Regions from separate parts of the Bilifractor sp. HCP3S3_D3 genome, predicted to be linked through region 1. Evidence: riboswitches for the same ligand, from Rfam matches in the RefSeq annotation. Region 1 holds a riboswitch; each other region holds the start of a gene.
The links. A riboswitch is a leader RNA that binds a small molecule or an ion and turns the genes downstream of it on or off. The one in region 1 is predicted to bind thiamine pyrophosphate.

Region 1 (4,519 bases):
ATCACGGAAGAACATCACCTTTACCACGTTCTTGTAGGAGTGATCAAATCCGTACATGATTTCGCGAAGCTCCGCTTTCTGGTGAAGATTCGTATAAAAGAATCTCCGCACCCCGACTTCCAGCGGATTCAGCAGAAATACATCGGCCACAATCGCGATAACGGCGATCACCAGTGTCACCAAAAAGATGATTCCGGCAGCCATCAGCCACACACCAAACATCCCGCCGGGAATGCCGCCCGGTCCCGCATGAAATCCGAAAATATCCGTGTCTCTGCCGGAAACGATATCATAATTCAAAATTCCGTTGCAAAATCCGGATAACGCTCCTCCGCCTGATCTGCTGTAAGATCCTCCGATCGCCAGCGAAAGAAGAAGTCCGGCAAGAACAGCTTTCCAGTAATTGCCCCTGAATACCTCTTTTGACCGGTTTTTTAATCCGATCCTAGTCCACATACTGCTCCTCCTTTTCTGTGCTGCGGCAAATATTGCAGTATATTCCAACATCCGCGGCAGCCCTGTGGCAGCTTCCGCCTCGCGGCGAAATCTGTAACCATGATTCTCAACCTTAAGTATACAGAATCCAGTGCCGGTAGGAAAGCATTTTCTTTTTTATTCATGCGACAGAAAAAAAACAGGGATTTCACAGAACCTCTGTCCGGTGCTGCCGGCTGCTGACCTTAAGTCAGCCCCAGGATAACGGCAGGCTTGTGAAATCCCCGCATAATATCCTCTGATCAGAGGATATCGATATATTAGAGAATATCGATATATTCTCCCGCCAGCGCTTTATTCATGCTCCGCACCGCGCAGAACTTTCCGCACATGGAGCAGGTGTCACTGTGATCATCCTCTGGCGCCCGGCTGTCCCGAATGGACTTCGCAGTATTCGGATCAAGCGCCTCCTTGAACTGAGCATCCCAGTCAAGCTTCCGCCTTGCATCCGCCATCCGATCGTCCTGTTCCCGCGCACCCGGAATGCCCTTGGCGATATCTGCCGCGTGAGCCGCGATCCGGCTCGCTATTATTCCCTGACGTACATCGTCTATGTTCGGAAGCGCAAGATGCTCCGCCGGTGTCACATAACAGAGAAAAGCAGCGCCGCTCATCGCCGCAATCGCCCCGCCGATCGCAGCTGTGATGTGGTCGTAGCCTGGCGCGATATCTGTTACCAGAGGTCCGAGTACGTAGAAGGGCGCTCCCTTGCAGATGGTCTGCTGAACCTTCATGTTTGCGGCGATCTGATCCATCGGCACATGGCCTGGTCCTTCCACCATGACCTGGACATCCCGGTCCCACGCCCTCTGCGTCAACTCACCAAGCCTGAGCAGCTCGCCAATCTGACAGCTGTCCGTCGCGTCCGCAAGGCATCCCGGCCGGCAGGCATCACCGAGGCTGATGGTCACATCATGCTCCCGGCAGATCTCCAGAATCTCATCATAATATTCGTAGAAGGGATTTTCGTTGCCGGTCATCGCCATCCACGCGAATACCAGACTTCCTCCTCGGCTGACTATGTTCATTTTCCTCCTGCCGGCCTTGATTTCCTCAATCGTCTTTCTGGTGATCCCACAGTGCAGCGTCACGAAGTCCACACCGTCCTCTGCGTGCAGACGCACGACATCCACAAAATCCTTTGCACAGAGGGTCGCAAGATCCCTCTGATAATGAATCACGGAATCATAAATCGGAACCGTGCCGATCATCGCCGGACATTCACTGGTCAACTTTCTGCGGAACGGCTGGGTGTTGCCATGACTGGAAAGATCCATGATTGCTTCAGCGCCGAGATCGACGGCACTGAGAACCTTCTTCATCTCCACATCATAATCCTTCACATCACGGCTGATACCGAGATTTACATTAATTTTCGTCTTCAGCATACTGCCGATGCCGTTCGGATCAAGCCCCTTGTGCGCCGGATTCGCTGGGATAACCACCTTTCCCTCTGCTACCCAGTTCCGGATTTCCTCCTCCGTTCTTCTCTCTTTCCCTGCCACAGCCTTCATCTCCGGAGTGACGATCCCTTTTCTCGCCGCCTCCATCTGCGTATGATACTCTCTCATCTGTAACCTTGTCCTTCCTTTCGAATTCTCTAAAATAGAATAAAGTCACTGGCGCTTTTCGCGTGTGACGCTCCTGTCTGCGGTTTCGAAGAGCTGTTCTGGTATAATACTATATAAACTGCGGATTTCTCCGTGCTTCGTGGTTTCGAAGAGCTTATACACAAAAAAAGACGATACCCAAATGGATACCGCCTAACAGACTACATAAAAAACACCAGTGCTCGCACTTCCCTACGTTGGCATTATCCAAATCAGGTTCTCGGGTCGTATCTCATGTGATACCTCTCAGCCTTCCGGCTCCCCATGTTTTTCTATTCTATTGTTCTGTGCCGGCCCGGATGTTTCCCTGAAGCCAGGAGCAATGAGCCTCACAATGGGTTCATGATAACACATTCCCTTATTTTCATCAAGCGTACTTTTGCGCGGAAAATCAACCATTTTCAAAATTCTTTTTGATAGCCGATCTGGATTAACGACTTCCGGCACTTAGTCATACATATGCCTGTTATCTCTATTGACAACACTCAAAATCGCTAAAGGCGCATTTCATTCAGGCATTTTTCCTCAATGCAAAGTGGGGATAACCGAGAATTTTCTCCCGGTAATAACCGGTCATTGAATACACGACTTCGCGGTTCTCCACGATGCTCTTCCCCAGAACACGAAGTACAAGTCCATAACGATCAAGCAGAGACAATCCGAACCGGACCTCCTCGGAACCGGTGAATTTCTGATTCAGAAAATTTCTCAGTTCCTCCAGCATAGCCTCGTCGACACCTTCATCAATGATGACAGCGGAATTGTAGTTCATGGATCCCTCAAAGCATCCGATTTCATGCATATGATCCTCTTCCGGGTTGACGAGCAGAAAGTCATGGAACAGAAGCCGACCATCCATCCGGATATCGGTCTTCAGCCCGATATCCCGGTACTGGAATGGTTCCTCGTCCTCCGACCACCCGGCAGTCAGACCGTCGGTCATAATCAGTCTGGATCCCGAAGCCATCTGGATCTCCGTGTTCTGACGAAATCTTGCCCTGGCATATGGAATCGTCTCATCAATATAATACTCCAGGAAGGAATCCTTTCCGATCTTCACCCGATTGTTCTGACTCGTCAGTCTTCCCCCGTCGCACTTGTAGATATAGTTCGGGGTCTGTGTCGTCACAATCGCATGACACTGTTCCTCAAGCGAAACCTTCTGAAGGTACGTCTCCCCCTCGGTAAAACCGCCGCCGGTGCTGATCAGAAAGTAATAGGGAACGTCGCCTGCAGCCGGAATATTCCCGGAAATCCTGGAATTTCCCCTGCGATAGGTCGACTGTGCCACAGTTCTCCCATTTCGGTTTGTAAATCCGAGGCGGATTTCTCCGTCAAATTGACTTTTCATTCAAGGTCCTCCAGAAGACAATCCTTCTTCAGCCACCGCACAACATCCTCGAGACCTTCGTCCGTTTTCAGATTCGTAAACACAAAGGTACCGTCTCCGCGAAACTTTCGGGACGTCTCCCGCATGTTCTCCAGATTTGCTCCGACATAGGGCGCGAGATCGATCTTGTTGATGATAAACAAATCCGACTTGATCATTCCCTGTCCTGCCTTTGCCGGGATTTTCTCGCCCTCCGCGCAGTCAATGATGTAAATGGAAAAATCTACCAGCTCGGGGCTGAAGGTTGCCGCGAGGTTATCGCCTCCGCTCTCAATGAACATCAGATCGAGGGTGTGGTTGAAACGCTTCTCCAGCTTCTCCACCGCCGCAAAATTCATGGACGCATCCTCACGGATCGCCGTGTGCGGGCATCCGCCGGTCTCCACCCCGATGATTCTGTCTGCATCCAGTACAGAATGGGATACCATATACTCAGCGTCCCACTTCGTATAGATATCATTGGTGATAACCGCCATGCTGTATTCATCCTTAAGCCTTCTGGTAAGCCTCTCGATCAGCTGCGTTTTTCCGGATCCTACCGGACCTCCGACTCCGATTCTTACTGCCCGTTTCATGATTCATTGTCCTTTCTCTGTGATGCGCTGCCGGATCATATTCCTGTCAGATGATTCCGGTATCCTGATTCTCTGATTCACTGCTCCTCGAATTCCTGCTTCTCGCATATACTACGACATGAACAATCTCGCTTCCTGTGTCTCGTGACAGATCTGCGCCAGTTCGAGACCGGGAATGTTCGCCCCCAGATATTCCTCATCCAGATCCGACGTTCGGTCATAAAGATCCGTGATCAGGAGCATGACGTCATGCAAAATCACCTGTCCTTCTCTCTGACCGAGGGGGACGGAGCGGACCGCGTTCTGCACAAGCGTGGAAGCCACACTGTAGCCGTACAGCTCAAAAGCATCCCGGCAGTCAATTCCCTTTTCATGGGCAAAAACAGAAAAAACGATCGCGGGGCTGCCGAAGTATTCGTCCTCATCCATCATCTCCGCGTATCGGTTTA
Region 2 (4,519 bases), on a different contig from region 1:
GTATTGATGAACGGAAACGTAAATCCCGAAAATGACGGATAAAATGTTCCCCCGATGTATCGGAATACCTGTACCAGTCCGAGCACATAGAAGGCGCTGGAGAACAGAAAGATCACCAGAAATACAGCAGGATCCTTTGTCTCAAAGGACTGATGATATCCCACCAGGCACAGACTGAACGGCGCCGCACAGATCGCCGTCAGAGGCGCAAGCAGCTTCTCCGCAGGGAGCTTACGATAACGGACCGCCATCAGGATCATCAATACCGACGTCGCTGCCAGACCGTAAACCGTCAGCACTCTGCCGAGCGCCTGCATCCCGAAAGCAGGGCTCGTCGCCGCAGCCGCCACAATGCCCACATAGACCAGAAACCATGTCATGTATACTTTTTTCAGCTGAAAACAACGCACAAAGGACGCTGTAAACCACACGATCAGCACCGCGTGAAGCACCAGCGCCGCCCACCAGACTGACACACCAGCCGGAACGCTGACACTCTTCAGACTGACCGCGAGGAACATCAGTCCCATGGAAAAAGTCCCCGCAGCGCCGGCTATGGCAGGATTCTTCATATCCCGGCGCAAATCTTCCGGATACAGAAGAGCCTTCAGAACCAGCAGCACCAGAAGCGCCACGGATACCAGCTCCATGAGAATCCACACAAGATTCGAATAGCTCTTCAGAAAATTCCCAAATGCCGCAAAACCCAGCATCACTCCTGCTATCGGAACCGGCACTCTCCTGATCATGCTCTTCATGCGTCCCTTCCTCCAGAAAAAATACACCTGCCGCTCATTATGTTACGAAACCACAGCCGGAGCTTCTCCTAATGCCAGCCCACAGCCGCAGTTCCTCATAACGCCACTTCACTGCCGCAGTTCCTCATAATACCGGCTCTCAGCCACGTTTTTGCATTACATTTCTGCATTTATTATATTTCCTATCAACTAAATATGATTTTGAATTATACAGGAACATTCCGGCAATATCAACGAAAAAGAAAGCTCATTCGTGTTGCTCATTCCTGCTGCCTTCGAAACGAGATAAAACACGCTGCGCGAGTTTTATCTCGCTATCGCGACGCTCGCCGCACACGAATACTTCGCATTCGGCTGCGGCTCACTATTCGCGTAAATCACGGCCAGTCTCTTACACACGCTTCGCGTGTAACGATCCTGTCTGCGTTTTTGAGGAGCTGATGCGATACCTGGCCATATGTTCAGAATCTTCAAGCGAACAAGGAAGGCCGCCACGCAACAGTTTGCGCAGCGGCCTTCTTCTACATATCTTCCGTATCGTATTATATATTTTCAGTATTCTATATCTGCCATATTTTATATCTGCAGTATTCCATATCTGCCGTATCCCACTATCTGGTTCCCCAGACGTTTACAATCACACACCCGATGATAATCAGCACGATTCCAAAGACGCCGACACCGGTCAGCTTCTGACGGAACAGCAGATAGCCGATGACATTTGTGGCGATCAGTCCCACTCCGCACCAGATTGCGTAGGCGACGCCCACGTTCATACGATCCATGACGTGAGAAAAGGTGTAGTAACACACACAATAACACGCGATACAGATAATTGACGGTAACGGCCGGGTAAAGTGATGCGTATACTTCAGGAGCGACGTTGCCGCCACCTCCGAAGCGATCAGTACTGTCAGCAGAAAAACAGTCATTTTGATTCCTCCTGCATGTTCACTTACACGGATGCTGTCTCATACTGCGACCGACCGGGAATTCCTGCGCTGCATCATCCACGGACATTCCGGCCTTCAGCGTCTCATACTGCGACCGTCCGGAAATTCCCACACACGCACCGTCTCAATGCCTCGCCCGTGCCTTATGCCACGCTCTGTCTCGAATTACCTCCCGCAAGCGCCATCCCTCTGACCCTTATCATCGCCTTATTCACGGCCGGTATGAGAAGCAGCACAATGGTGAGGCCGCACTCCACGAAGATGTAGATCGCATTGTAGGCAAGGGAGTATCCGATCGCCGACATTCCGTATTCATTGCCATAGCTTCCAAAGAAAATGTAGCCTGAAAGAACCGCGAAGAAATACCTGCCGACAACTCCAAGCAGATAGCCCTTGATCAGTCCGTGCTTCGCCCCGGAAAACACACCGGAGAGCCCGAGAGCCGTAAACGCAAACACATAATCCACCAGCATCTGCGGCAGAGAAATAATATAGGGATCAACGATCAGCTGGAGAAGACCGTAGGCAAGACCTGCAAACAGCCCTGTCCCAAGGCCGTACCAATATCCCACAAGCGATATCAGCAGCATGGAAAAGAAGGTTATGCTGCCGCCCATCGGCAGATGAAACAGCTTGATCATGGATGCGACCGTCGCAAGCGCGATTGCCATCGCCGAGAACACAAGCTTTCTCGTACCGAGTACACCCTTCTGGTCCGGTTTCCGGATCAGGCAGACCAGAAGCAGTGCCAGAATGATCACGGCAATCACCGCAATGTAGCCGACCTGCGTCAGCTGGTATACTCCGTCACTTCCAAGAGTAGCAAATACAGACATAATATAATCCTCCTCACAGTTGTCTGCGGGAGGATTTCACTTTTCAAAGCTACGGAACTCTCAGAAACATTCATTTCTTTGATCACACAGCCTGCATTCAGACTCAGCTTCCCTACGCCGGCATTAACCGGATCAGGTCATCAGGGTCAGCCGCATGCACGGCACTCTCAGCTTCCGCTCCCCCAGCAGTTTTTCTTTGTATTTACAGTATAGCAGATAAAGCAAAACCGTCAATTCATTTTCCTGCTGATTCAGTGACCCGCGAAGTGTTCCTTCGCGAATTCCATATCCTGCACCAGCTCCGCAGCCCCAAGATAATTGCCCTTCCGGTCTCTTACGGCAAGATAGTTCACCAGCATGGTTCTTCCGTTTTTCTCCATCCATACCGGTACACTGTCCCTGCTTCCGTCCCGGAAGCTGTCCAGAATACTGCGGACCATGGGCTCTACCTTTGGCGGATGGCAGGAAAAGACCTCCCGGTCAATGGCCATTCCCGCACGCTTGAAGACCTTCGGTCCCTCATTGAAGTAGCGGTTGATGTTGTCCGCATCAATAAAACTGATCTCCATCGGTATGGTGTTCAGCAGTGCTGTAAGCTGCGGAACCGTCATATGTCCGCCCGGCATCACAACCTCGCCCTGGGAGAGGCCAGGCTTTTCTGCCTTTTTCTCTGCGTTCAGAGCCTGCTCCGCTTCTTCCCAGTCCGTAAAGGACTGACCGAGGATCTCCGTATAATCTCCGGAGTCCCGGTACACCGAATACCAGTCTTCCGCCGTGAAATTCACCGCGCAGATCGGGAAGAGAATATTATTTTCTTTGTAAATCATTTCCTCCGCCCGGTCAAGCACCGCCGACAGCCGGCCGTACCAGTCGTCGTCGTGATCTTCATCCTTTGAAAGCGCACTGATCTCGTCGCGGATCTCATCATCCACGGTCCACATGACATCTGACGGGCCGGAGATATCATAACGCACCTTCAGATGCGGATAGAGCAGATCTCCTTTCTTCGCGTAGTGAACTGCAATCTCGCGAAGCTGTGACATAAGCCTGTCGTCCGCACTCTTTCCGGCGACAGCCTCACGCGCACGGAGAAGAAGCGTCTCGATTGCCTGATTCTCCCTCTCAAAGAGATTCAGCGGATGGCCCGGAACCGACGCGAGCGAAGCCGCCAGCTCTTTGCGGTCGCCCGGATCCGCAGCTGCCGTTGAGGTCATCTCCGCTATACGAGAGAAGTCTGCTGTCCTCTGCTCAGCGACAGAAGCACCGGCTCTCTTCTTCTCTACAGCAGAGGAAACTCCTGTCGCCCCTGCTGCAACAGAGGAATCTCCGGCCTTCCCTGCTGCAACAGAGGAGTCTCCGATCTTCTTCATAAGAGAATCCTCTACCGCCTTCTCCGCATTGGCGATCTTCTCTTCTCTTGTCGCACCGTGGAAAAGCGCGGAATGTACATCGCAGAGCTTCTGCACCTCCTCAAGAGGAGTCCCGGATTTCAGAAGATCCTGCTCCGCTCTCATGATTTCGGAGGCATCAACATCACGGAAATTTTTCACAAAATCGGCTCTTACTGCTTCAAGGTCCTCACCGCTGCCGAGTCTTCTCAGGTAGCTCTTGAGAAGTTCGTTGCGCTCCTCAGTCATGCCGCCTTCTGTCTGCGCCGCCGCCCGGCTCACACTGCCGCCTTCTGCCTGCGCCGCCTCCCGGCTCACACTGCCACCATCTGCCTGCGCCGCCTCCCGGCTCACACTGTCACCGGCTGCCTGTGCGTCCTTTGCTTCCTCCCAGGGCATTTTCAGCTCCGGCATTTCTCCCTCGATCTCAAAGCCGTGCGTCATGAGTGCCATGACCACATCCATCATCGAGATATTTTTCATCTTCGCGCCCTTCGGAATCGTCATGATTCTTCCGACAGAACCGAGCATTCCCTTTTTCGTGATCTCCCGGAATCCGACGCCGGAAAGGATGTCTCTCAGCT
Region 3 (4,519 bases), on a different contig from region 1:
CTTTGGTGAGGATCATTTTATTCTTCCGATGATTGTGATCGCAATTGTATTCGATCTTGTGGCGGCAGTCATCTTTGTTTTTGCGAGTCCGTTCAAGAAGGAAAATACATAAGACAGAAAATACATAAGAAAGAAAAGAAGGACAGGAACGACGGGAAGAATAGATATAATCAGCCGGCGCAGGAACAGAGTTTTTGACGAAATTGAATGCGTATATTTTTCAAATTGAGAAGCTTACAGGTTGAGGAAAAGAGGAATAGATATGATTGGAAAATATATGAAAAGGGCATCAGAGAGAGATTATTCCAGGAACTGGGCACAGCCGGGTACATTTCCGTGGCTGATTCAGCAGCCGAAACCGCCGATCAGCGGGAGGCCGGTATCCGTGCGGGACAATTACATCCGTGCGGTCAAGGGAGAACAACCGTACTGGATTCCGTGCTATTTCTTTGAATCGAATACCATATGGCCGGACGCCATAGAGGAACATCCGGTTCCGGAGGTGAGCGGATATGACTGGTGGGGCGTATACTGGGAGATGGTCGACAGTATTAACGGTATGATTACCAAACCGGGAACCAGAACCATATCGGATTTTTCGAAGTGGAAGGAAGAACTGGAATGGCCGGATATCTCCGGGGTCGATTTTGAAGCGGACGGGAAGAAGATTCAGAAGGATCTGGATCCGGATCGTGTGCATATATACCAGTGTACGGAAGGCATTTTTGAGAGACTTCACGAGCTGATTCCGTTTGCGGAGTCATTGATGGCATTTTATGAGGAACCGGAGCTTCTGGCGGACTTCTTTGACAAAATGGCGGACTACAAGATCGAGACAACGCAGAAGGTATTCGATTATTACGGGCGCGTGGACGGCGTTCTGTATCACGATGACTGGGGCACCGAGCGCGCAGGCTTTTTCTCGAACAAGATGTTCGATGAGCAGCTTCTGCCTTATGAGAAAAAATTCCTGCATGATTTCGTAAAAAAGAATGGTCGGTTTGTAGAGCTGCACTCTTGTGGCAAGAACGGCCAGTATCTCCCGGAAATGATCGAAATGGGAGTGGATTACTGGAATCCGCAGCATCGTGCCAATGATTACGATGAATTGTTTGATCAGTGGAATACGAAAATGAGCTTCGCCTTTGATATTGATATACCACACGGGGCGGATGAGAAAGAAATCCGGAGAATTGTGCGTGATTTCGTGGATCATTACGGAGAAAACGGCAGAATCCTGGCGAGCGTAATGACGGATATGACAGATCCGAAACAGACGGACATCGCGAGGGACGAGCTCTACCACTATTCCCTGGAATACTACAACAGGCTTTATCACAGAGAGGGCTGAAGATATCCCTGCTGCAGCTGGCATATATATGATGACTGCAGCAGGGATACTCATGACGACTGGCTCCGGAAATTTCTGTCGGTATTATTTCGTATGATGTTTTGAAACTTTTTTGTCGATACTCAGAATCTCCTGTTCCGGGTTGTATACCACCTTGATGTATGCGGAGACAGACGGTGCGCCGGCGCGGATTGCGACATGCTGGCATTCCTTTACCACGTCCATCAGCTGGTCGTAGCTGTCTCCTTCGATGGCGGTCTCGAAAGGCCCCACATAATAGCTGAGGCCGGTGCTCTTGATGTAGGCGATAACCTCATCTACAATCCGGATCAGCTCTTCATCGTTGTCCACATCTGGTAATGTCTGAATGGCTACACTTGCCTTCATTTCTTTTTTCCTCCTTTTCCCTTTTCAACATCTTCGTATTCAACAGCCAACAAGGAAATCGCGCGCCGCAGGTGGATTTCTGCGTCTGTCGGCATAAAAAATGCAGCAGCACCGGAATGAATCAGGCACTGCTGTATCAAGGATGAAGAGCGGGTTTTCTACGGAAAAATCCTATGATTCTCTTTACGCTTCCTACGCTGGCATGATCCAGATCAGGTATAAGGGTCACAGACAACATCTGTATCTCAGTCCTTTCCGGCGGACTCCCCTGCTGTATTTCTATATTTTAGTCACTTTATTTTTCAGTGTCAATCCTGTGGCGGGTTAAAACAGCAAAGCAAAGGCAGCAAAGGATACCAAAGTTAATTGTTGATTTTGCCCGCCTGCCGCAGATTTAAAATGGAATCCTGCATCTTCGGTGGTATAATGTGCAGGTATGAGTTTGAAAGCGGGTTTGGGATATGACGAAGGATATGACGAAAGGGCCGATTCTAAAGACCCTGATACTGTTTACAATTCCCCTGGTTCTGGGAACGCTTCTTCAGCTTACTTATAATGCGGCAGACAGCATGATTGTGGGACGGTTTGTCGGAAAAACAGCGCTCGCGGCAGTGGGTACGACAAATCCTCTGGTTACCCTGGTTCTGCTTTTCACAAACGGGATCTGTCTCGGGGCGGGAATACTGGTAAGCACGCTGTATGGAGCGGGAAAGAAGGAGGAGCTGCAGAGACAGGTAAGTACGGGAATGATCTCAGGGTGCGTTTTCTCCGTGGCAGTCGCGGCTGTGATGTTTGTGGCAGCGAAGCCGCTTCTGATGGCGCTGCAGGTGGAGGCGGTCATTCTTCCGGAGGGAGTCTTCTATCTGAGGATCATACTGTTCGGCATGTTCTTCAGTTTTATCTATAATTATCTGGCCAGTATGCTGCGGGCGATGGGTGACAGCGTCTCTCCGCTGATTTTTCTCGGCGGAAGTGCGGTACTGAATATTCTCGGGGATCTTTTTTTTATCGCGTTACTTCACATGGGAGTGGAAGGCGCCGCGATCAGTACGGTGATCTGTGAGGCCCTCAGTGCGGTTCTTTGTTATTTCTATATTCAGAGGAAGGTTCCGGAGCTTCGTCTTGGAAAAAAATGGCTGATCTTTGACTGGTCGATGCTGAAGAAAACCCTTGCGTTCGGTTTTGTGAGTGCGCTCCAGCAGAGCACGGTTCAGATGGGAAAGATTGGAACCCAGACCATCGTAAATACGCTCGGGGTAAACGCGACGGCGGCTTTCAACGCAACGAACCGGGTGGATGATTTTGCAACGATTCCCCAGCAGAATATCGCGCACGCCATGACTTCGGTGATGGCGCAGAACGTCGGAGCGGGGAATGCGTCGCGGGTGAAGCGGACATATCGTGCCGGAATGTATTGCGAGCTCGTTTATGGCGTGGTGATCGGTGCTGTGGTGTTTTTGGCGGCAGGGCCGCTGACCAGGCTGTTTACTTCGGATCCTGAGGTCATCGCGGAAGGGCAGCGCTATATGCGGCTCATTGCGGTCATGTATCCGGTTCCCGCGTTCACAAACGGACTTCAGGGATATTTCCGGGGAACGGGGGACTTGAAGGTCACGTTATATTCCAGTCTGATCAACATGGGAGTCCGGGTCGCATCGGAAATACCGATGGTGTTCGTGTGGCACTGGGGTTTCATCTCGATTCCATGGTCGTATCTTTTCGGATGGATCGCGATGAGCATATTTGAGCTTCCATTCCTGATCCGGCGTCTTCGCCGGATGGGAAAGAGGCCGACAAACGAGAAAGCGGAGACAGAGTAAGGAGCCACAGCGTCAGAAAAAACCGCGGCGCGGGAAAACCGCAGCGCAGGTAACAGCCGCGGTCGTGGGGAAGGAAATCGTGCGACAGAAAAACCGCTGCGCGGATCAAATGTTACGACTCAGGGAAAATGCGCGGTGCGGACCAGATGTTGTGACGCAGGAGAAAGGCCGCTGTGTGGGAGGAAGCCGCAGCTCGGGATGAGGTCATGATACAGGACGAAGCCGAGAGAGGCACCGGGCGTATCGGTGACCGGTGGAGAGTGAATATGGGTACAATTTTTTACATTATGGGAAAGAGCGCAAGCGGGAAGGATCACATATACACCGCGCTGCTTGCCCGGTCGGAGCTGAATCTGAAGCCGATCGTGCTGTATACCACAAGGCCGATGCGGCAGGGAGAAGAGAACGGCAGAGAATATTATTTTTCAGACGAGAGGCATCTGGCGGAACTGAGAAAAGCCGGGCGGATCATTGAGGAACGCTGTTATCAGACGGTCAGCGGACCGTGGTATTATTTTACGGCGGATGAGGGACAGATTGATCTGAAGAAGAGCGATTATCTCGGAATCGGTACGCTGGAATCCTATGAGCAGATGGTCCGGTACTACGGAAGGAATGTCATGGTTCCAATCTATATTGAAGTAGACGATGGAATCCGTCTGGAGCGGGCACTGCGGAGAGAACGGAAGCAGAAGCAGCCTCAGTACGAAGAAATGTGCAGGCGATTTCTGGCGGATCAAAAGGACTTTTCCGGGGAAAAAACAGCGCGGGCCGGCATCACCAGGCGGTTTAAAAACAACGGAACGATCCAGGAATGCATCGATGAAATCGCAGGCTTTATCCTTTCGATAAAACAGCGCCGGCCATGATGCCCTGACAGAAGAAGAATGCCGACAATCATGCGCAGGAAGAAAAAACGCTGCCAGTCATCATGTTCAGATAAGGATCCTGTAAACGATCG
Region 4 (4,519 bases), on a different contig from region 1:
CTGCCAGCCTGCTGCATCGCGTCGTTCCAGCTCACATAGGATTCGTCAGCAATCCCCCGGATTCTGTCCCAGTCCTTTTCATAGCTGCTCTCGAACATCGCAACGGTATAATACCCGGCACCTGAAGCGGTTTCCAGACAATAGGCAGCATCCTCAAACACCGCCACATCGGACGGCAGGAGAGAGGTGCCTGTCTCATCGGCCATTTTCTCCCTGCAGAAATCATAGATGTCCGGATCCCGCTTTCCCCTGCCGATTTCCTCACAGCTCACAAAAAAGTCAAAATATTCCAGAATTCCGTTCCGCCGGAAACACGCCCTGGAAAGCGCGGTGTCATTTGCCGTTGCGACGCACATGCGCACACCCCGTTCCCGGAGGCTTCGGAGATAAGCGGCGGCTCCCTCCTTCAGCGGAATGTCCTCCTCGTAGTGCTTTCGTATCAGAGCGAACATTTCTTCCATCACTTCTCCGGGCGTTTTCGCAAGACTGTATCTGTGAATGAAATACGCCGAGCTTTCGGACATTGTCATGGTTTCGATCGGCGCAAGATCCTCCCGGGATGCATGAATGCCCAGACCGCCGAGATAATCCTCCGCGAGATGATCCCAGTACCGCATCGAATCCGCCAGCGTGCCGTCCACATCAAAAATCGCGTACTTTTTCCGCATTTCTCTGTTCCTCCTGACACCGGATGCCCTGATCCACCTTCTCCGGAGTCATATTGAAGACGGCATCGATCAGATCTGTGCGGAAGGTGGCGTTTCCGGTTCCCTTCTCCAGACGCTTCTGTTCCGCGATCTCTCCCGCAAGGCCCATCACCGTCATTGCACTCACGACAGCGCGGAAGGAATTCTCTCTGTCGGCACCGCAGAACGCTCCGATCAGCGAAGTAAGCATGCATCCGCTTCCGGTAATCCGTGCCATCGTTGCGCACCCATTATGGAGAATCACTGTCTGTTCTCCGTCAGTCACGATATCTGTCTCTCCGGATACGGCTATGACGCTTCGGATCCGCAGAGCCAGTTTTTCGGCCATCACAATACTCTTCTCGAGATTATCTGCGGTAATCTCATCCTCCGCGCTGACATCCACGCCCCTCCCGGTTTTCGCCTCAAGGCCTCCTGTCTCAATCGCACGGATCTCAGAGGCATTTCCCCGGATTGCGGTAAAATGGACCGTCTCCAGAAGCTCCCGGATGCTGTACCGCCGCAGCGTTGTGCTGCCGGCAGCGACCGGATCCAGAACAACCGGGATTCCCAGCTCATTCGCATGCTGTCCGGCAATGATCATGCTGTCTACCGATTCAATCGCTCCGAGATTGCAGACAAGGGCATTCATTCCCTCCACTCCCTCGCGGACCTCGCGAACATCCATCGTCATCGCCGGTGTTCCTCCTGCCGCAAGAATGATATTCGCGCAGTCATTGACCGTGACAAAATTTGTGATACACTGCACCGCAGGCTTCGTTTCCTGCACTTTTCGAAGAGATTCTCCATACTCCATCTGTTATGATTCCTTCCATAAAATGCTTCATCATTTTTTCAGTGGACTTCCCGGCCGCGGAAAATTTTTCATTTGTTCAGCTGCGCCTGCATCTTCGGCAGCGCCTTGGATCGCTTCAGCACCAGGAGAACCGCAATGGCGAGGGTTGCCCCCATCGCAGATGCTGGGCCGTAGTAGGGGATAAGATAAAAAATCGCGTATTTAATGTGAAGTGCCAGGTTGAAAATCACGCTTGCCAGTACCGCGCTGATGAATCCGGTTCCGATGACTTCTCCGACCCATGCTGCCCAGAGCTTATGCGTTTTTCTATACAGAATACCGGAAAGCAGGGCACCAAAAATCGCGCCGATCACAGCCTGAAAATCACAGCCGACCAGAGCCACCCGCATGCAGCCCGTCAGAAGAGCTGCGATGAAATTGTACCACGGGCCCAGAAAAACCGCCCCCATAACGTTGCAGAAGTGCTGAAACGGAGCCATGTGCGGAAACCATACAAAGGTATTCAGCACAAATCCGAGACATGCAAGCATCGCTGTAAATACCATTTTCTTCAGAGACAGCTTTCCTGCCCGTGACCCTTCCGGAAGCGGGGCAGCAGCAGAAGCTGCATTCTTTGCAGAAACCGTGGTTGTGTTCCATTTGTTTTTCATGATCATATCCCTTCCTTTTTAAGATTTAAAGAAATTGATGACGCGCCGGCTGATTGTCACTATGATCACCGGTCCGGACGCGAAACGAGATAAAACACGCTGTGCGAGTTTTATCTCGCTATCGCGACGCTTGCCGCACACGAATACTTCGCATTCGGCTGCGGCTCACTGTTCGCGTAAAAAAAACAGACTGCCAAACGACAGTCTGCATAAATACGCATAATCACAGCGATGCTCCCTACGTTGGCATTATCCAAATCAGGTTAATGGGTCGACAGCTGAAATCCGTCCTCTCAGCCCGATGCATCGGGCTCCCCAGTCTGTTTCTCTTGATTTTTCTAAAGCGTTCTGCTTTAACAGGCCTATTATAACACAATCCATTCAGAAAGTGCACACCAAATGTCAATCTATTGTTTCTGACCGCCAAATGTCAATCTACTGTTTCTGAACTGAGCAATTTTGATATTTCAGAACGTGTGCAGAAAAGCTTTGACGAGACAGATGTAGTTATTAAAGTAAATGGACATTAATCAGGGGCTTAGCCGCTCTTTTATTTTCTCTTCGGTCCGATACTCTGAGGGTGTCCGTTTGTAGTAGTGCTTGAAGCTCTTTCGGAAGCTGTATACAGAGGAGAAGCCGACTTCTTCTGCAATGGACTCGATGGATTTATCTGTCGTCTTAAGTAGATTTTTGGCTTCTGCCATCCGGATGTAATCTAAATTCTCTTGATATCCCTTACCCGTAAATTTGATGAGCAATCGCCGTGTCTGCCGTTCACTGTATCCAAAGAATTTGGCTAAGGATGAGAGTGAAATCTCCTTGTAGTGCTGTTGCATGTAACTCAGAATCATGGCTATGTCATAATTCTTTTCGGTGGGATCGTTATTGATCAGTTCGGAAGTAGAAGCATATTTGTTCATCAGTCTGGAGAAAAGGAGGGAGATAGATGCCTTTTTCTCCAGTTCCGTGTACTTTCGATAAGACGGATCCGTCTGAAGAAGATTAATTGTCAGGCTTTGGATAAGTGGATCACGTCCGGTGTGAAAAAGAATAAAGGTATCATTTACGTAATGAGAAAGGACATTAGTGAAAAAATGATGCAGAATATCATTTTCATAGGTATGATTAGAAAAAATCTCCCAGAAAGTAGAACTTCTGACCAGGATATTCACAAGAACGCAATCATCGTTGTAGGAAGAAAGAGCGTGTCTTGAGCCTAATCCCAGAATGACCAAGTCTCCCTGTTTCAGATCAAAAACGCTGTTGTCCGTATAGTTTCTTGCCGTTCCCCTTAACACATAGATAAGCTCGAAATAAGTGTGATAATGCCAGAAAGCTGGAAAATAATTGGGGGGAATCATAGCATAGACATCGGTATCAAATGCATCCAGTACATGATCGGGGATATACCTATTCGTAGGATCCATTTGTAGTTTGTGTAAGGTTTCGTCTTCGTTAAAAGGATAATTCAAATTGAATATATCCTTGTTAACAGTATTTCCTGGAATAGACCAGTCCACGTCCGGATGGTCATAATAGTATTGTCTTAAAAATTTAGTCTCTTTCAGAAAAAAATCTGGAAGCGTCAGTTTTACGTCAAAAGAGAAAGCTTGATTCATCTTTAAGCCTTTCTAATTCATTTTCCATGTCCGAAAAGTTATTTCCAATGTCTCCAATTTAGCTTTTTTCTCTATAAAAAACAAGTTATTTTTTATTTACAAATAAATGTTAGGCTTGTGCAAAAGGAGAGAAAAATGGGAGAGTTAAATGAAAAAATTAGTGTTAAAGAAAAAATCTCATATGCATTAACGAACCTGGGTAATATTCCGGTTCAGGCAATTTTAGGATCCTACCTATTGATTTTCTACACAAACATTGTCGGATTAAATCCTGCAGCATGTGCGACTCTGTTCTTGATAGCCAGAATCCTGGATGGACTGAATGATCCGCTGATAGGTTTCTGTATTGACCATGCTAAAACAACTAAGATGGGACATTTCAGACCGACTCTGCTCTTTGGTTCTATTGCCTGTGGCATAAACTTCTTACTGATGTTCTACGGACCCTATATGGCAACCGGAGGAAAGCTGGTTATCGCATATGTGACATACATTCTGATCGGTGTTCTGTTTCCGGTTATGGATATTTCCCTGAATAGTATGCTTCCTGTTATGACCTCAGATGTGAAAGAGAGAACCGCCTTAAGCTCTATCAAAGGATTTGCTTACATGGCAGGAATTTTCGGATTGAACATCGTAGCACCAATCATTATCGGTGATACAAACATCGCTGCTGGTTACTTCAGATTAGTTGTGATTGCAACTGTAATCATCATTGGTTTTTCTGTACTTGGAACCCTTGGCATT

Region 2: it holds a riboswitch for thiamine pyrophosphate, as region 1 does, so the genes downstream of both, ACTNDI_RS03835 (energy-coupled thiamine transporter ThiT) here and thiC (phosphomethylpyrimidine synthase ThiC) in region 1, are expected to answer to the same signal.
Region 3: it holds a riboswitch for thiamine pyrophosphate, as region 1 does, so the genes downstream of both, ACTNDI_RS12475 (thiamine-binding protein) here and thiC (phosphomethylpyrimidine synthase ThiC) in region 1, are expected to answer to the same signal.
Region 4: it holds a riboswitch for thiamine pyrophosphate, as region 1 does, so the genes downstream of both, thiW (energy coupling factor transporter S component ThiW) here and thiC (phosphomethylpyrimidine synthase ThiC) in region 1, are expected to answer to the same signal.

What each region holds. Positions count from the first base shown of each region.
Region 1 is NZ_JBQHWP010000016.1:47,639-52,157, forward strand. It holds gene ACTNDI_RS10395 (DUF975 family protein) at 1-456, opposite strand, end outside; gene thiC (phosphomethylpyrimidine synthase ThiC) at 756-2,066, opposite strand; TPP riboswitch at 2,278-2,380, opposite strand; gene ACTNDI_RS10405 (urease accessory protein UreD) at 2,617-3,456, opposite strand; gene ureG (urease accessory protein UreG) at 3,453-4,070, opposite strand; gene ACTNDI_RS10415 (urease accessory protein UreF) at 4,182-4,519, opposite strand, start outside.
Region 2 is NZ_JBQHWP010000004.1:143,764-148,282, reverse strand. It holds gene ACTNDI_RS03845 (TDT family transporter) at 1-758, opposite strand, end outside; gene ACTNDI_RS03840 (DMT family transporter) at 1,370-1,690, opposite strand; gene ACTNDI_RS03835 (energy-coupled thiamine transporter ThiT) at 1,855-2,547, opposite strand; TPP riboswitch at 2,640-2,741, opposite strand; gene ACTNDI_RS03830 (DUF438 domain-containing protein) at 2,799-4,519, opposite strand, start outside.
Region 3 is NZ_JBQHWP010000025.1:9,650-14,168, reverse strand. It holds gene ACTNDI_RS12485 (MFS transporter) at 1-112, shown strand, start outside; gene ACTNDI_RS12480 (uroporphyrinogen decarboxylase family protein) at 263-1,351, shown strand; gene ACTNDI_RS12475 (thiamine-binding protein) at 1,436-1,738, opposite strand; TPP riboswitch at 1,911-2,018, opposite strand; gene ACTNDI_RS12470 (MATE family efflux transporter) at 2,200-3,558, shown strand; gene ACTNDI_RS12465 (guanylate kinase) at 3,825-4,427, shown strand.
Region 4 is NZ_JBQHWP010000010.1:4,725-9,243, reverse strand. It holds gene ACTNDI_RS07350 (HAD family hydrolase) at 1-668, opposite strand, end outside; gene thiM (hydroxyethylthiazole kinase) at 643-1,503, opposite strand; gene thiW (energy coupling factor transporter S component ThiW) at 1,572-2,153, opposite strand; TPP riboswitch at 2,372-2,481, opposite strand; gene ACTNDI_RS07335 (AraC family transcriptional regulator) at 2,684-3,772, opposite strand; gene ACTNDI_RS07330 (MFS transporter) at 3,908-4,519, shown strand, end outside.